Regions from separate parts of the Bacillus nitroreducens genome, predicted to be linked through region 2. Evidence: riboswitches for the same ligand, from Rfam matches in the RefSeq annotation. Region 2 holds a riboswitch; the other holds the start of a gene.
The links. A riboswitch is a leader RNA that binds a small molecule or an ion and turns the genes downstream of it on or off. The one in region 2 is predicted to bind cyclic di-AMP.
Positions count from the first base shown of each region.

Region 1: another riboswitch for cyclic di-AMP. It lies ahead of ACWPVE_RS08010 (TetR/AcrR family transcriptional regulator); the one in region 2 lies ahead of ACWPVE_RS02005 (dicarboxylate/amino acid:cation symporter).

Region 1 is NZ_CAXHYI020000003.1:856,309-865,687, reverse strand. It holds gene cdaA (diadenylate cyclase CdaA) at 1-442, shown strand, start outside; gene ACWPVE_RS08025 (CdaR family protein) at 435-1,673, shown strand; gene glmM (phosphoglucosamine mutase) at 1,708-3,054, shown strand; gene glmS (glutamine--fructose-6-phosphate transaminase (isomerizing)) at 3,494-5,296, shown strand; cyclic di-AMP (ydaO/yuaA leader) riboswitch at 5,800-5,941, shown strand; partial or broken gene ACWPVE_RS08010 (TetR/AcrR family transcriptional regulator) at 6,291-6,467, shown strand; gene ACWPVE_RS08005 (hypothetical protein) at 6,483-6,908, shown strand; gene ACWPVE_RS08000 (ABC transporter ATP-binding protein) at 6,921-7,838, shown strand; gene ACWPVE_RS07995 (ABC transporter permease) at 7,838-9,379, shown strand, end outside.
Region 2 is NZ_CAXHYI020000001.1:396,003-405,381, reverse strand. It holds gene ACWPVE_RS02010 (alpha/beta hydrolase) at 1-426, opposite strand, end outside; gene ACWPVE_RS02005 (dicarboxylate/amino acid:cation symporter) at 534-1,763, opposite strand; cyclic di-AMP (ydaO/yuaA leader) riboswitch at 1,902-2,059, opposite strand; tRNA gene ACWPVE_RS02000 (tRNA-Val) at 2,317-2,389, shown strand; gene sstT (serine/threonine transporter SstT) at 2,574-3,809, opposite strand; gene ACWPVE_RS01990 (SOS response-associated peptidase) at 4,115-4,795, opposite strand; gene ACWPVE_RS01985 (ATP-binding protein) at 4,785-6,080, opposite strand; gene ACWPVE_RS01980 (PTS sugar transporter subunit IIA) at 6,282-6,773, shown strand; gene ACWPVE_RS01975 (helix-turn-helix domain-containing protein) at 7,203-8,462, shown strand; gene cudC (choline uptake/conversion transcriptional regulator CudC) at 8,753-9,283, opposite strand.

The DNA of each region.
Region 1 (9,379 bases), on a different contig from region 2:
AATCGGTGCACTTATTTCAATTGAGCGGCAAACAGGAATGGGGGATTATGTCGAAACAGGAATCCCACTACATTCAGCGATTTCATCTGAATTATTAATTAATATCTTTATCCCAAATACACCTTTACATGATGGTGCTGTGATTATCCAAAAAAACCAGGTAGCAGCTGCAGCTTGTTATTTACCACTTTCGGAGAGTCCATTTATCTCAAAAGAATTGGGAACACGTCACCGAGCAGCACTTGGGATTAGTGAGGTAACAGACAGCATAACCATTATTGTTTCAGAGGAAACAGGAAGTGTGTCAATAACAAAGAACGGAGAACTTCACCGTGATTTGAAACCAGACGCATTTCGTGATTTATTAAATCAAGAACTAGTGATAGCCGAACGCAATACCTCTCATCCACTATGGCAATGGAGGGGGAAAAAGAATGGATAGATTAATGGATAACCGTTGGGTCACACGGATTATTGCATTGTTACTTGCATTACTTTTATTTGCGTCTGTTAGTTTTGAAAATCAGCCTGCATCAAAGAGTCCTGCAGGTATACCATTGTTTTCCAATTACTCAGAAACATTAACGGAGATTCCTGTCAATACATACTATGATGATCAAAATCTAGTTGTATCTGGAGTCCCTCAATATGTGAATGTAACAATTGAAGGTCCATCTGGCGTTACAAAACGGGAAGGGCTACAAAAGGAAATTGAAGTCTATGCAGACCTTACACAGTTAACTGTCGGTACTCATAAGGTGAAATTGCAATATCGAAATATCTCTGAAAAAATAAAAGTTAAAATTGATCCTGCTGAAATCACTGTGGTCATTCAGGAAAAAGTAACAAAAGAATTCCCTGTTGAAGTTGACTTTGTTAACCGTGACCAAGTAGAAGAAGGATATACAATTGAACAACCAGTGGTGTCACCTCGAGTTGTCAAAATTACTGGTGCACTAGAAGAGATAGAAAGAATCGCTATGGTAAAAGCGGTTGTTGATCTAAAAGGTGTAACCGAAACCTTTACACAGGAATCACGGGTAGCTGTCTACGATCGAAATCAAAATGTATTGTCGGTAGCTGTGGAACCGAGTGTTGTTGAAATTACAGTTCCAATCGTTAGCCCGAATAAATCAGTATCTTTTACATTAAAACAAAAAGGAAAGCTTGCAGACGGGTTAAGTTTGGTCAATATCACGCCAACTCCAAATCAAGTTACGATATTTGGACCGAAGGAAGTCATTGATGAGATATCTTCAATTGAAGGTGAGATAGACCTTGATAAAATAAAAGAGGACACTACAATTGAAGTGAAGGTTCCGATACCTAAAGGGGTAATCCAAGTATTACCTGAAAAAATTGAAGTTGCAGTTGATGTTGAAGAAGAGATATCGGAAACCTTCTCAGAATTGTCGATATCGAGCCAAGGCCTAGGAGCTGAATTTGCTTTGACCTTCCTTAATCCTGAATCAGGAACTATTGATATAGATATACATGGTGCACCTAGTGTGATAGAAGGGACAAGTCCAACTGATTTCGAAGTATATATTGATGTAACCGATCTAGAGATTGGTGAACATGAAATAGATATAGAAGTGAATGGCCCAGAGACTGTTAGATGGGTAATACCTCAAGAAAAGGCAAAGATACGAATCACTGAAATTGAAGGGTGAATATTTGTATCTGCAAAAGGAGAGATCATTTAAAATGGGAAAATATTTTGGTACAGATGGTGTTCGTGGTGTTGCAAATAGTGAATTAACTCCAGAGCTCGCTTTTAAAGTAGGACGATTTGGAGGATATGTGCTAACAAAGGATAAAGAAAGACCAAAGGTTATCATTGGACGTGATACTCGTATTTCAGGTCATATGTTAGAAGGTGCTCTTGTAGCAGGACTATTATCTATTGGTGCAGAGGTTATGCGTTTAGGAGTCATCTCAACACCAGGTGTAGCTTATTTAACCAAGGCTTTAGGTGCTGAAGCAGGAGTTATGATTTCTGCTTCACATAATCCAGTACAAGACAATGGAATTAAGTTCTTTGGTCCAGATGGTTTTAAGCTTTCTGATGAACAGGAAAATGAAATTGAAGCACTTCTAGATAAGTCTGAAGATGAACTTCCACGTCCAATCGGAGCAGATTTAGGACAAGTGAACGATTATTTTGAAGGTGGCCAAAAGTATCTCCAATTCTTAAAACAAACAGTGGACGAGGATTTCACAGGTATTCATGTGGCATTGGATTGCGCTCACGGTGCAACATCTTCCCTTGCAACACATTTATTTGCTGATTTAGACGCGGATATTTCAACAATGGGAACTTCTCCAAACGGTCTTAATATTAACGATGGCGTAGGCTCTACACATCCAGAAGCCTTAGCTGCTTTCTTAAAAGAAAAAGGCGCTGATGTTGGACTAGCATTCGATGGAGATGGAGATCGTTTAATAGCAATTGACGAAAATGGAAACATTGTAGATGGCGATCAAATCATGTACATATGTGCAAAGTATTTGAAAGAACAAGGCCGCTTGAAGAATCAAACAGTTGTTTCAACCGTTATGAGTAATCTAGGCTTTTATAAAGCATTAGAAGAGAATGGTATGGAAAGTGTACAAACGGCCGTAGGAGACCGATATGTTGTAGAAGAAATGAAGAAGAGTGGGTATAACCTAGGCGGAGAACAATCTGGTCATATCATTTTCCTTGATTACAATACAACAGGTGATGGCCTCTTAACAGGTTTACAATTAGTGAATATAATGAAAACGACAAAGAAACCTCTATCAGAGCTTGCGAGTGAAATGAAGACATTCCCGCAACTATTAGTGAATGTGAAGGTCTCGGATAAACATCATGTTACCGATAATCCAGTAATCAAAGAGGTTATCGAAAAAGTTGAAGCAGAAATGAATGGAAATGGTCGTATATTAGTGCGTCCTTCAGGTACTGAGCCTTTAGTAAGGGTAATGGCAGAAGCTCCAACAGAAGAACAATGTAAGGAATATGTAAGCCGTATCGTTGCTGTTGTAAAAGCAGAAATGGGAATTGAATAATAAACGTATTAATTAAAAATATGCATACTTGGCACATTTCGTTCCATGTATGCATATTTTTTTAGTATACATGGAAAATTTATTCCATGTTTTGATTGACTAGTTTAGATTTTGTGGTGTATGATTATTTTTGTTCTTTTGAAAGGAGGATAGAGGTTAAAAGAGTAATAAATTCAAAGCGCCAGAACTAAACCACGGACGGAAAAATAACAATGCATATGCAATTGTTTAGGTTTAGTTGACGAGGTGGAGGTTTATCGAATTTTCGGCGGATGCCTCCCGGTTGGTATCAATCACGACCGTAAGTTCTTCTATGTAAAACAGAGGGGTGACTCTCTGCACAAACGGAAGAATATGATTGAACAAAAGAGATAAATATGAAAAAAGGGGCAAGTAAGCCCCGTGCTTTCTTGTTCCCTTTTTAGGGAGGAACAAATTTATGTGCGGAATTGTAGGTTATATCGGAAATCAAGACTCTAAAGAGATTTTGTTAAAGGGACTAGAAAAGCTCGAGTATCGTGGATATGATTCAGCGGGGATTGCGGTTATCAATGATGAAGGTGTTCATGTTTTTAAAGAAAAAGGACGTATTTCAATCCTTCGTAATGCAGTAGACCAAAATGTATTTGCGATGGCTGGGATTGGACACACTCGTTGGGCAACCCACGGAGCGCCAAGTAAAATGAATGCACATCCTCATCAAACATCTTCTGGACGATTCACTCTTGTCCATAATGGTGTGATCGAAAACTACACACAACTTAAGGATGAGTATTTACAAAATGTTGAGATGAAAAGCGATACTGATACTGAAGTCATTGTTCAAGTAATAGAGCAATTTGTCAATCAAGGTCTCGAAGTAGAAGAAGCTTTTCGAAAGACATTAGGTACTCTCAAAGGATCTTATGCAATTGCGATGCTCGATGAGCAAAACAACGAAGTGATCTATGTTGCGAAAAACAAAAGCCCTTTACTTGTTGGGCTTGGCACACACTTTAATGTTGTAGCAAGTGATGCTATGGCAATGCTACAAGTAACAGATCAATATATCGAGTTGATGGATAAGGAAATCGTGATCGTTAAAAGAGATTCTGTTACAATTAAAAATTTAGCGGGTGAAATCATCAACCGTGACGCATATACAGCAGAGCTAGATGCAAGTGACATTGAAAAGGGAACTTACCCACATTATATGCTAAAAGAGATCGATGAACAGCCACTTGTCATGAGAAAAATCATTCAAGAATATCAAACGGAAAGTGGTAAGTTAGTGATTGACCCTAGTATTCTTGAAGCAATGAAGGAAGCGGACCGCATCTATATCATCGCTGCTGGAACGAGCTATCACGCAGGTCTTGTTGGAAAGCAATTCATTGAAAAAATTTCGCATATCCCTGTTGAGGTTCATATTGCTAGCGAATTTTCGTACAATATGCCATTACTAACAGATAAACCATTATTCATCTTCATTTCACAAAGTGGTGAAACAGCAGACAGCCGTGCAGTTTTAGTGCGTGTAAAAGAATTGGGTCACAAATCCATTACGATTACAAATGTACCAGGTTCGACACTTTCAAGAGAGGCTGACTTTACATTGTTACTTCATGCTGGACCAGAAATTGCCGTTGCTTCAACAAAAGCGTATACAGCTCAGTTGGCGGTTCTAGCTATCCTTGCATATGTAACAGCCGAATCAAAGGGCATAAAGCAAAACATGGATCTTGTTAAAGAGCTTGGTATCATTGCAAACAGTATGGAAGCACTTTGTGGTGATAAAGAAGTCATGGAAGCCATCGCGTGGGAGTACATGACAACAACGCGCAACTGCTTTTTCATTGGTCGTGCAATCGACTACTTTGTTGGATTAGAGGGCGCCCTAAAGCTAAAAGAAATCTCCTATATACAAGCAGAAGGATTTGCTGGAGGAGAATTAAAGCACGGAACAATTGCCTTGATTGAAGAAGGAACACCGATAATTGCCCTTTCTACACAAGAGCATGTCAACCTAAGCATTCGTGGAAATGTAAAAGAGGTAGTCGCACGTGGTGCGCATCCTTGTATTATTTCGATGAAAGGCTTAGAAACAGAGGAGGACCGTTATGTTCTTCCAGCTGTTCATGAACTATTAACACCATTAATTTCTGTTATTCCATTGCAACTAATCTCTTATTACGCAGCACTACACCGCGACTGTGATGTCGATATGCCACGTAACTTAGCAAAGAGCGTAACGGTGGAATAACTTGTTGTTACTTACCTGCTAAAAAGTCGGTATCCAAACAGTAAGGAAGCGGGAAGAGTAGCAGGCAGTCTACTATATAACCAATCGCTATTCAATCGGTTTTTTAATAAAAAATTAATATTATATCGGGGCGGGTCCAGTAGGACTACGTTCCTTTTTTTTTGTTCAATAACTTCACAAATTAATTCTATTCAGTAGATTTTCCTCAATGTATAACCCGTAGAGTTCAGTTCCTTTTCAATATTTTCTTTACCTTTCTTCAATCTGACGGCAAAGAATTTTTTGCAGTGGAGTTACCCTTATTCAAAGTGAGGATGGTTGTAGGAAAATTACTGTTTAGTATGAGTTCTAAAGTTGGAAATCGTTCATAAACTAAACTACTTTTAATCTTAAACAAGGAAGTTAATTAAGCTGACTTTTCCTTGTTTAAGTGAAAAAAAGTAATTGACAAAAGCAAAAAATGGGAGTGTTTTTAGGGAATTTAAAATTACATATTTCCGAGCACCTTTTATTCGCTGAATCTGTATTGAGCGGGGGAAACAATTCGATAGCTTTGTCTATCTTGGGGTGAATCTTACTTTGTAAGAGGGGATACTCTCTTTCTCTAATCCGACAGCTAACCTCGTAAGCGTTACGAGTATTACCAGAGGGAAAGGTCAACAGGGTTACCCTAAGGCCATTCTTATGTGTCATGGTCCTTTTTTCATGCTCTATATAGCGGATCTTTCAGTGTGTTTGTTGGGAAGTAGAAGGAGGGGATTGGATTAATTTCTTGGAGATATAATTATTCATTAGGAAAACATCCATGAAGAAGTTCTAAGGAAAAAGTTCGGAATTAATGACAAACGGGTCATTAAAACGATTGAATTAATGATAGACAAGTGAACTATGAACTTTTTCTTCCTATTCCTATAACCTCTATTGACCACTTTGGTCATTTTTGTTAAAGTGTAAATGACCATATCGGTCATGAAGGTATGGTAGAAAGGGGAGCATCATCATTAATTCATTATTTAACAGCTTAAAATCTGATAAACAGAAACGTATTATTAATGCCGCATTAAAGGAATTTGCTCAAAGTGGTTTTGAAAAATCATCAACAAATGAAATTGTAAAAGAGGCAAAAATCTCTAAAGGTTCATTATTTAACTATTTTAATAGTAAGAAGGATCTTTATTTATATTTAATGGAGTACAGTGTTCAAGTTATCGAGACAATCTATGAACAAATAGATTTTAATGAAACCGATATTTTTAAAAGGATAGAAAAATTAGGATTAAAAAAACTACAAATACAAAAGAAATATCCTAAAGTTTTTGATTTTCTAATTTCATTAACCCATGAGGAATCGGAAGAAGTGAAGGACGACATCAATCAAAGAGTGAACTCTATTTTTGATGTGGGGATTGTAAAAATATATGAAAATATAGACTACTCCAAATTTCGTGAGGATATCGACATTCAAAAAACAATTGAAATTATAAATTGGACGATGTTTGGATTTGGGCAAAAAGCGATCAATCAATTAAATACCTTTGAGGAAGTTGGAGAGGGATATCTTAAAGAATGGGAGAGCTATTCTAACATACTAAAGAATTGTTTTTACAAATAAGGAGGATGAGGTATGGGCGTATTGGAGGTTATCAATCTATCGAAGAAGTTTGGGAAGTTTACAGCCCTAGACGGAGTTAATTTCGAAGTGGGTAGTGGGGAGGTTTTTGGGTTTATTGGACCCAATGGAGCTGGTAAATCAACGACAATACGAGTAATATTAGGTATTTTAAAGGCAACTGAAGGGGAAGTTAAGATTTTTGGTAAGGATGCTTGGAATGATGCAGTTGAAATTCATAAGAGATTGGCATATGTACCAGGTGATGTTAATTTATGGCCAAACCTAACTGGTGGGGAGGTCATTGACTTATTTGTTAAATTACGAGGTGGAAATAATAAGAGCAGGAGAGAAGAGCTGATTAATATATTTGATCTAGACCCCACCAAGAAATGCAGAACGTATTCTAAAGGGAATAGACAAAAGGTTGCGTTAATTGCAGCATTTTCATCAGATGCCGATTTGTATATCTTAGATGAACCAACCTCGGGACTGGACCCGTTGATGGAACAAGTATTTCAAGAGTGTGTGATGGAGGTTAAAAACCAAGGTAAAAGTGTACTTCTTTCTAGTCACATCCTTTCTGAAGTGGAAAAATTATGTGATAGGGTCGGAATTATTCGTAAAGGCCAAATAATAGAAACTGGATCCTTAGATGAACTTCGTCACCTAACTCGTACACATATCCTTGTTAAGACAAAGAAGCCCATTTCATCATTAAACGAATTACAAGGAATTCATGAAGTAGAAGAAACAAATAAAGGTTTGACATTCCAGGTTGATACGGAAGAACTGGATAATGCTATTAGATATATTAGTCAGTTTGGAATTATAAAGTTGGAAAGTGCACCACCGACTCTTGAAGATTTATTTATGCGTCATTATGAAAGCAATGATAAAGCAGAAGGGAAAGTAACGGGAGGTGTCCGTTAGTGAATCTAAATATATTTGCTAACACAGGAAAGTTATCGCGGTTTATTCTGCGTCTTGACCGTATAAGAGCCCCGTTATGGATAATTGGTTTGATGTTCTTTACCTTAATCGTACCTCCTGCTTTTGAAAATTTATATGAAACGCAACAGGAAAGAGATGCCATAACTGAAACAATGGCAAATCCAGCTATTACTGCTATGTTAGGGACTGGTGATTTCGATAATTATACAACTGGAGCAATGACAGCCCATAATATGTTAGTAATGACTGCGGTAATTGTAGGGCTAATGGCTATTTTACTTGTCACCCGACATACGAGGGCAGATGAAGAAGATGGTCGTATTGAAATGATCCGTTCCTTACCATCAGGCCGACTTTCTTACTTAAATGCTACATTAGTTGTAACAAGTGGGACGTTTATTGTTTTGGCACTACTAATAAGTATTGGGTTATATGGACTTGGAATTGAAAGTATGGAATTAGGAGGTTCCTTCCTTTATGGTGCTGTTTTAGGTGGGACGGGGTTAGTTTTTGCAGGAGTTACAGCGGTTTTTGCCCAACTTACAGAAAGTTCCCGGGTTACGATTGGATGGTCGGTTGCTATACTGATCTTTTTCTATCTATTTAGGGCTATTACGGATATAAGTAACGAAGCCTTATCATGGCTTTCTCCATTAGGATGGGTAATAAAAGCTGAAGTATATTCATCTAATAATTGGACGCCGATATTCCTAATGTTGGTTGTTTCTCTCGTATTGTTTATATTAGCAAACTATTTAAATAGTGTACGTGATTTGGAGCAAGGATTTATAGCTTCTAAACCAGGGAGGAGATATGCCACTCGTCTATTGCAAAGTCCAATTGGGTTAGCATTTCGATTACAGCGGACAGAGTTTATATCGTGGGCAATTGGGTTGTATGTGCTCGGTGCCTCCTATGGATCTATATTTGGTGATTTAGAATCGTTTTTTGAAGGAAATGAAACGTATCAACAAATGTTACAACAAGCAGAAGGGGCTTCCATAGTAGAACAATTTATTCCAACATTAATGATCGTTATTTCTCTTTTAGCAACAGTTCCTCCAGTTATGGCTATGAATAAACTGCGCAGTGAAGAGAAAAAAGGCCGTTTAGAGCATTTATTAGGTAGGGCTGTCTCTAGGACAAAGCTTATAGGCTCATATGTAATTCTAGCAGTTGTGAATGGTTTTGTTATGATCGCACTTAGTGCTCTTGGTCTATGGTCTGCTGCAGCATCAGTAATGGAGGAAGGTCTTGAACTCGGAATGATCTTCAGTGCAGCCTTTGTATTTTTTCCAGCCATGCTTGTTATGATTAGTATCGCTGCATTTTTAAATGGATTTCTACCAAGGTTGACCCATATGGTTTGGTTCTATTTTCTTTATTCATTCTTTGTCCTATATTTAGGGAACTTGATGCAATTTCCAGATTGGGTGGGGCAACTTTCTCCATTTGGGCATGTTCCACAAGTACCTATAGAGGAAGCAACTTTTATGCCATTATTCTTATTAAGTATTATT
Region 2 (9,379 bases):
AGGATACTCAAGTGCAGTTAAAAGTGAGACCGTAGCTGCTAGTGAATCGCCAATTAATGCCCTGCCTAGTCCCATTTGATACGTTGGAAATTCTCGGTCGATGAATGGTACAAGTTCTTCTCCTAAAAACCGCTTATACAATGGATGTTGCTCACCTTCGGGGTGATACTTTTTACGTCGATCTGCGACGCTTTTATATGGAACCCCAACGATAATGGTATTGCTAATTTCACTTGTTGCAAGGAGTTGATCAACAACTCGAGCAATTCTGCCTAGATTAAAATAATCTCGACCATCTTGCGCAATGAGAACATTGTATTTATAAAGAGGAGAGAAGGTTGCTGGTAGATAAACGATAAGTTCAAGCTCCTCATTCAGTATCTTACTATGTATAGTCATTTCCCTAACTGTGCCTTTATTAACCATCTTTATAATCCTCCAAACACTCAATCTAAACAAGCTATATCTATTATTATAACGTTTGGAAAAAACGAAAGCGACAGGAAAAAGTCCCTGTCGCGAAAGATTGATTATTAAACTGCTGCTTCATCCATATGTTTCTTTTCAGATTCAGCAACATACATTGCACATGCAGCATCACCAGTAATATTAATTGCGGTACGAGTCATGTCAAGTAAACGGTCAATTCCTATGATCAAACCAATACCTTCTGGTGGTAAACCAACTGCTGTTAGTACCATTGCAAGCATAATTAAACCTACTCCAGGTACTCCAGCTGTTCCAACACTAGCAAGAACGGCTGTTAATATGACGACTACAATTTGAGAAAATGTAAGGTCAAAACCATATACCTGTGCAATGAATATGGTCGCAACCCCTTGCATGATGGCTGTTCCATCCATATTAATTGTTGCACCTAAAGGTTGTACAAAGCTACTGATTGATTTAGGTACCTTAAGATTATTTTGGGCAGTTTCCATTGATATTGGTAGTGTTGCACTACTACTTGACGTACTAAAAGCAACTGTAATCGCTGGAGCAAAGCCTTTTACAAACTCGATGGGGTTACGTTTAGCTAATAATGCAACAGTTCCTCCATATGTGAATGCAGCATGTATGAAAAGAGCGGCAAGCACAATTAAGAAATAACCAATCATTGCCTTTATTGCAGCATAACCTTGGCCTCCAATGGCAGTAGCGATTAATCCAAAAGTTCCGTATGGTGCCGTCTTCATCACGAGATTAACAAGATACATTAAGATTTCGTTTGCTTGTTGAAATAAATTTAGTATTCCTTTTGTTTTTTCACCTAAGACGGTTAAAGCTAATCCAATAAAAATAGCAAAGGTAATAATTTGTAGCATATTAGCATCATTCATTGCCGTAAATGGATTTGTTGGAATAATATTAACTAATGTTTCCATAAAAGGAGGAGCTTCAGTTGCCCCATCATAGGAAACCCCTTCGGTCTTAAATGCACCTCCAGCTCCTGGCTTAAAGATCGAAGCTAGTGTGATTGCGATTGTAATAGCAATTGTTGTTGTCGCTAAGAAATATGTGATTGTTTTTGCACCGATTCTTCCAAGTTTCTTAGGGTCACCAAGCCCTGCAACTCCTAGAGTAATAGAAACCAAGACGATTGGAACAACTAGCATCTTGATTAAACCTAGGAAAATTTGTCCAAGAGGAACGAAAACCCACGTATTTGCATATTCAAATACAGTTGCGGATGTTACATTTAAAATAAGGCCGACAATGGCACCTAAACCTAAACCTAATAATATCTTTTTGGTTAATGACATAAAGAACCTCCTTAAGATGTAGTTGAATGTGATTATTATTCATGAAAGGGAAGTAGAATTGCGATGAAAAGCATATAATTTGGAGACACAAAAGGCCACGAGAGTAGGGCTCGTGGCCATAATGTTGATTTTTCGCAACAAAGCTCTCTCCATATGCTTACGAGGTTAGCTGTCGGATTCGGATGAAGAGTCAATTTTCCTACCTTTTCATAAAAAAAGGATTCACCCCTAGTGCCCATATGCACATTATTGGTTCCCCCGTTTCCCCAAAAATGGGAATTCAGCAATTATAAAGTTGTACTATAACTGATATAATATTTATAGCTTATAATAGGACATTTTGTCAATATTATTTAATTGTTATAGGATCCCAGTAATGTTCTTACTAACACATTGTACTTTTCTTTTTAGTAGTACAATTTAACTGGAGGGAAGGTGACTGGGGTTCCTAAATACCTATTTGAAAAAAAGGTTCATGTTTATATTAAAATAATGAAAAATTAATTGACAATTTATCAAAAGGTATGTATTATAAGAATTATCCTTATACTATGATTCCGTAGCTCAGCTGGGAGAGCGCCACCTTGACAGGGTGGAGGTCGTTGGTTCGAGCCCAATCGGAATCACTACCAAAAGTCTTTGATAAATCAACTTTATCAAGGGCTTTTTTTAATGTTTAATGGCTAGAATAAGAGCTTTTAAGATCGTCTTTGAATATATTTTTCTTTACAAGAGTACTAGAATCAAAGATAGGGAACCTCGTTAAACAAAAAACCACTCGCACTTGCGAGTGGTTTTAATTTGTTTATATTAAGCAGACTTGATTGCAACATTTTTCTTCTCTTTGCGCTTTTTCGCTAATTCAGCTGTTGCTGTGAAGAGAACGTCTGATGAAGAATTAAGTGCTGTTTCACAAGAATCTTGGAGAACTCCAATGACAAAACCTACACCAACAACTTGCATGGCAATATCATTTGGTATGCCGAATAAGCTAGATGCTAATGGAATGAGTAACAGAGATCCACCTGCAACCCCTGAGGCACCAGCTGCAGAAACGGCTGATAATACACTAAGAATAAGTGCTGTTGCAAAGTCAACTTCAATGCCTAGTGTATGAACAGCTGCAAGTGTAAGAATAGAGATTGTGACGGCAGCCCCAGCCATATTAATAGTTCCACCAAGTGGAATTGATACAGAATACGTATCTTTGTTTAAGCCAAGTTTTTCACAAAGGTTCATATTAACAGGTATATTGGCCGCTGAGCTACGCGTGAAAAATGCTGTAATTCCACTCTCACGTAAACATCTAAAGACAAGAGGATATGGATTTTGGCGAATGTAGATATACACAATTAAAGGATTTACGATAAGTGCAATAAAAAACATACAGCCAAGTAATAGAGCTAAAATTTTCCCATATTCCATTAAAGCCGAAAGTCCACTTGTTACAATTGCATCAAATACTAGTCCCATGATTCCGAATGGAGCAAAACTGATAATCCATTTTACAACTTTCGTAATGGCGTCAGAAACATTTGAAAGCAACGTCTTTGTTGTATCGTTTGCCTGTTTTAACGCAAGGCCAAACAGAATAGCCCATGCGAGTATTCCGATGTAGTTTGCATTAATTAGTGCATTAACAGGATTGTCCACTATATTGAATAATAATGTTTGAAATACCTCTAAAATACCACTTGGGGGTGAAAGATCTTCAACTCCCTTTACTAATGACAATTTAACTGGAAAGATAAAGCTTGCTAAAACAGCTACAAATCCAGCTATAAAAGTACTGATTATATATAAACCAATAATTGATTTAATATTAGTTTGAGTTCCACTTCGTTGTTTAGAAATTGCATCAATAACTAAGAATAAGACCAAGACAGGTGCAACTGCTTTTAAAGCACCAACAAATAATGAACCGAAAATGGAGACCCATTTTGTACTATCTGGAACAAGTATAGCTAATAGAATACCAACTACGATACCTATAAGAATCCGTTTAACAAGGCTAACTTGGTCCCATTTCCTAAATAATTCTTGCATATTCTTCCCCCTCATCTGATGGAAATTAAATTACAACTGTAAAAGGAATATTTTTTGTAATTTTAACACGAAAATTGTCAATTGTGAATCAATTTCAAAACTGTAAAAAATGTTAATTATTAAATGATTACTCGTACCACGACTTAAGTATTGGTGCTTTGGACATTGGGAAATTAGGACTGCTAGTCTGCATAGACATTTATTCTACCATATAAACTTGTATTTTTATGTTCAAAATCCAAACAACTTTTATTTCAAGTGATCCCTTATATAAAAAAGACTGAATCCAGTTAGGACTCAGTCATTTATGAACCTATTTTTTGAATTAATTGAGGAGAGTTGTTACGAGGTGAATTCACCATTGTTGATACCTCATACGCTTCCATATGATCCGCTGGTAGTGGTTTGAGTAGATGGGATATCTTTGAGACATCATCCAATTTCGGATCTAGCCACGTTTGTTCGTCTTCTTTGTTGAGAATAACAGGCATTCTGTCGTGTATATCTTTCATCAGTTCATTTGAAGTTGTCGTGATGATTGAGCAAGTAAACAAAGGTTTGCCTTCAGGTGTTTTCCAACGTTCCCAAATACCTGCCATAGCAAACAGTTTTTCTGATTTTAACGTAATTCGCATCGGTGTTTTTGAATTATCTGCACCTTTTTTCCATTCATAGAAGCTATCCGCCACAACAAGACAGCGTCTATGCTTGTATGCTTCTCGGAAACTAGGCTTTTCGGCTAGTGTTTCTGCACGTGCATTAATCATTTTATAGCCAATTTTTTCATCCTTTGCCCAAGTAGGAACGAACCCCCATCGCAAGTATCCTAATCGTTTACGTGTGCCATCATTGATAACAGAAAGAACTGAATGAGATGGCGCGATATTATAACTGGGGTTATATAATTCTTGGTCAATGGACGCTTCGATGTCAAAGCGATCTAAAATTTCATCAAACTCTGCAAATAAGGTATACCTACCACACATTCTTTTGTTTCACCTCGCTTTCATTTTCACCAGTTTCAGGAGGGGAATAGGGTAGTTTTATGATAAAAGTTGTTCCACTCCCGAGCTCACTTTCAACATCAATCGTTCCTTTTAATTGATTGATGATTTGAAAACAAATCGTCAGTCCAATCCCTGTTCCTTTATCCTTTGTCGAATAAAAGGGTGTTCCAATTCTAGAAAGCGCTTCTTTAGTCATGCCAGGACCATTGTCGGTAATTTTGACAATAATGTCTTGGTCTTTTGAATATGCATTAATTTGTAATAAGCCATGATTGCCCATTGCTTCAATGGCATTTTTAATGATATTGATCAGCACTTGCTTGATTTCATCTTTATTCCCACTAACGAAGAGGGAATCTTCAATTGAGGATTGAACCTCTATATTTTGAATAGTGGTATATGAGGTCATGAGCTCTATCGTTTTTTCTAGTTCTTCGCTTATATTCACACATTGGGAAAGATTATTATTAGGTTTTGCCAATGATAAATAGTCATTGATAATGGATTGAGCACGATTTAACTCTAAGAGAGTGATTTCTATGTATTTCCTTTGAGTTTCAGTAATATTATCATCACGACTAATTAACTGGATGAATCCATTTACGGTAGTAAGTGGATTCCGAACTTCATGGGCAACAGAGGCGGCGAGTTGACTAATCACATTTAATTTTTCCGAACGTCGTAATTCCTGTTGTAGCAAGGTTTGCTGGTTTAGGTTTTCAAGAATGAGAATCACTAATAAGAGTGTGATCCATGTAAGAATTGAAAAAATCAACATAATTAGTATCTGGTCACTTTGATTGTTTTTAAACAAGGAAATTCCTCTTGTTAGGATAATAATCGAGTAGACCGCTGTAGGAATCATAAGCTTACTATATAATAGTTGTGTATTGAATTTTTTAATCAAAAAGTAAAAAAGAAAAGAAATGATGGCATAATTCATCAATAAAGTGACAATCCTTGGCTCTCCTAATATAAATAAATACATGAACATGATCAAAATAAGGGAAATACCTTGAAAAAAACCTACATACAAAAATGTTATGAAAATAGGAATGATTCGAAAGTCAAAACTAAATCCATCTCCGTAAGGTACTGGAAAGGACATGGTCAAAAGCAGGATCGCTACCGCCATTCCAAATAACGTACTAGCACGAAGTTTTGGTACGGAGCGATTGTCTCGAATCACTAATAAGTAATATAGAAGAATAGGGAAAATAACGATCAGGACATGGTATAGAATATGACCAATATGTTCATGCAATTTTTACTTCACCTCCTCTTAGTCTTAATTTTTCGACTAATTATCATTTTAAAAATTCGACATATTCCCTAATAATCCTTCTCTTTTCGCTTGCAATTTAAATCTTATTTTGGAAAGATAGTGATGGATTGAAAAATCTATAATTGTTTTTTGGTTATGGGAATAATACCACTAAACATATCATGAATGTGGAGGTATAGTATGTTTAAGAAATTATTTGGTAGTAAAAAGGTGGAAGAAGTACTAGTAGCTCCTGCTACAGGAAAAATCCTTGCATTAGAAGAAGTTCCAGACCCTGTTTTCTCACAAAAAATGATGGGGGATGGTCTCGCCATAGATCCATCTGAAGGTAAAATTGTTTCACCAGTTAATGGAGAAATTGTTCAAGTATTTCCAACTAAGCACGCAATTGGCATCAAAACTGAAATTGGGTTAGAACTCCTTATTCATATTGGTCTTGAGACTGTGAATATGAAAGGTGAGGGCTTCACTACTCATGTGAAAGAAGGAGACAAGGTACAAGTTGGTACTCAATTAGTCACCTTTGAATTGGATTTAGTGAGAGAAAAGGCAGCTAGTACGATTACACCAATTGTCATCACGAATTTTGATGCAGTTGAATCGTTTGAGAAAATCGGAAGCGGTCAAGCAACAGTGGGTACAACTGAACTAGCAAAAGTAAAGAAAAAATAAGAATTCGGTCCTATTAAGGGCCGTTTTTTTTTGTTATTTTCTAGAAAGAATGTAGTTAATTAATAAAACAAACCTTCGATTGTAGTGGAAGGTGGTTACTCCTGCTCAGAATAGCAATCGTCTTGAGATCTCACAGGGAACACGACTTTGGCTCCTGAGGAGGCTCAAGGTATGATCGCAAAAAACTTCCAATTGAAACGGAGATTCGATTGTGTTACTCATAATTTTTTTCTGAAGAAAACCTTATTTTATATTCTCCCATTTTTCATATAGTTTACATATGTAGCCATGAATGAAAAATTTGTGACTGCCAGTTGTATAAAATTGTAAAAATAAGTCTTTTGTCCTAATATTGAAAGAAGGGTTTTCTCGAACTATCTAGAAATGAGTATATAACTACAGTGAAAAGGCAGTGAAAGGGCATGAAAGATGGAGATAGGAAGCAGAATAAGATTCTTTCGAATTCAAAAGAATATGACACAAGAGGAACTGGCACAAGAAATTATCTCAATTTCTTATCTTTCAAAGATAGAAAATAACCAAACCTCAGCAAGTATTGAGGTGCTTGAATTATTATGTAATCGATTAGGAATTAAGTTAATTGAAAGTGAAGAATATGCACAATTAAAGGAGCTTCATGATTGGTATCAAATGATGGTTACTCGAAAAAGGGAGTCGGCGATCCAATTTTATGAATCCTATGAGTGCACGAATACAAATGATTCGAGAGTTGCGATTTTCTTTGTACTCTTTGAGCTTAAATATTTTATTTTTACGAATCAACTGGACAAAGTAGAAGCACAAATGAAGAAAATTGAATTATATAAAGATATTTTTGATATTCGTATGAACTATTTTTACGAAAAATTTGCGGGTCAATATTTCTATTTAAAAAGTCAGTTCTCTGTTGCGATGGAACATTTTAAAGAAGCAGAGGAGATTTTAACTAGTAGTGTCCATTTTGAAAGTTGGGAAACGGCTGACCTGTACTATTATATTGGGTTAAATGATAATCGCATGGGGAAATTAGCTTTAAGTATCGTGAATATTCAAAAGGCACTCGCTATCTATCAGTCTCTTTACGATTTAAAACGTAGTGCAGAATGTCAAATTTTATTAGGGATCAGCTATGAGAAAATTAATGAATTCGAAATGGCCGAAAAAAACTATATGTTAGCAACAAAGGTTGCCGAAGGAATAAAGGACTCTTCTTTATTAGGATTAATCTATCATAATCAAGGTGTCCTCTATTCGAAATTAGGTAAATCAGATCATGCAATTGAGCAATTTTTAAATAGCTTACAACATAAAGCAGATCATATGGTAATTGGCCGTTTGCGTTCAATCCATGGGTTGATCGATGAATATTACAAAAACGAAGATTACGAACAATGCCAAAAATGGCTTGAAACAGGTTTAGACATAATTGAAAATCACCAAGACGTGCCAGAGTTTAGGATTCATTTTACCTATTATGATTATTTACTCAATCAATCTGATAATCTACCAAGATTTATTGAAAAAGAGGTATTACCTTTTTTCGAAGGGATTGAACATCATCTCCAATATGCTTACTATGCAGAGGAACTTGGGAAACTTTATCAGGAAAAAAATAAATATAAGTTAGCAAGCTATTATTTTTCAAAGGCCATTTCGTCTTTGAAAAAGCATAGTCATATAAAGCAATAAAAACAAATGTTCAAACAACCTTTAAAAAGGAGTGGGAAAATGAAAAAATTAATGGTACTACTCATACTAGGATTTGTAACGATTTCTGGTTATCAATTGACTGAGGGAATTGCATCTGTTGACAATGATTACCCAGAATCACAGGAAGAACAGGTATAACAAAATGCACAAGCTGCCAGCTTATTGGCGTTCAAGCGCTGGCAGAAGGATTTTGTTCCCATATAGCGGAAGGTTCTAGTGCCTGGAGCTAGATCATAAACGAAAACAGCCTGGAATTGTCCAGGCTGTTTTTACTCTTTTGGAATAAAGTTAAAAATTTCATGTGATTCAAAGCTATCTACTAGTCGATCAAGCCAGAAATAGTATTCCAATGCATTTTTTAGCTTCACAATATCATTTTTCGCTTCTTCCTTAATATCTGTACTGATATGTTCATCCTCCATCAGTTCTTGCAATTCGTTTAAAGACTTCTGAATGGCGCTTACATTCATTGAAATACCATTTCTCCATTTTATCGTAAAAAAGTCAATAAAAGTTTGATACCAATCTTCTTCGACCTGATAAAGGTCTTTTCGTATCCCTTTTTTCCAAACCTTATCAACCATTTTTAAATCCATTAAGTTGCGAACGGACGTACTCATGCTTGTTTTGCTCATCCCTAATTCTTGCTTCATTTCATCTAGTGTCATTGGGTCATCATGAAAATACATCAGGCCCCATAATCTACCAACTGAAGGGGTTACACCATATAAATTCATATTCTGGGCTATAGCGTCGATTACGCGTTCTCTTGCTTTTTCTAGCTTGTCTATACCATCCAAATAGATTCACATCCTACATCAAAGTGTTAGATATATACTATAGCCTAAACATTTGTACTAAGAATGTAAAGTCGAGTAGATAAAAGGATGCTGGAG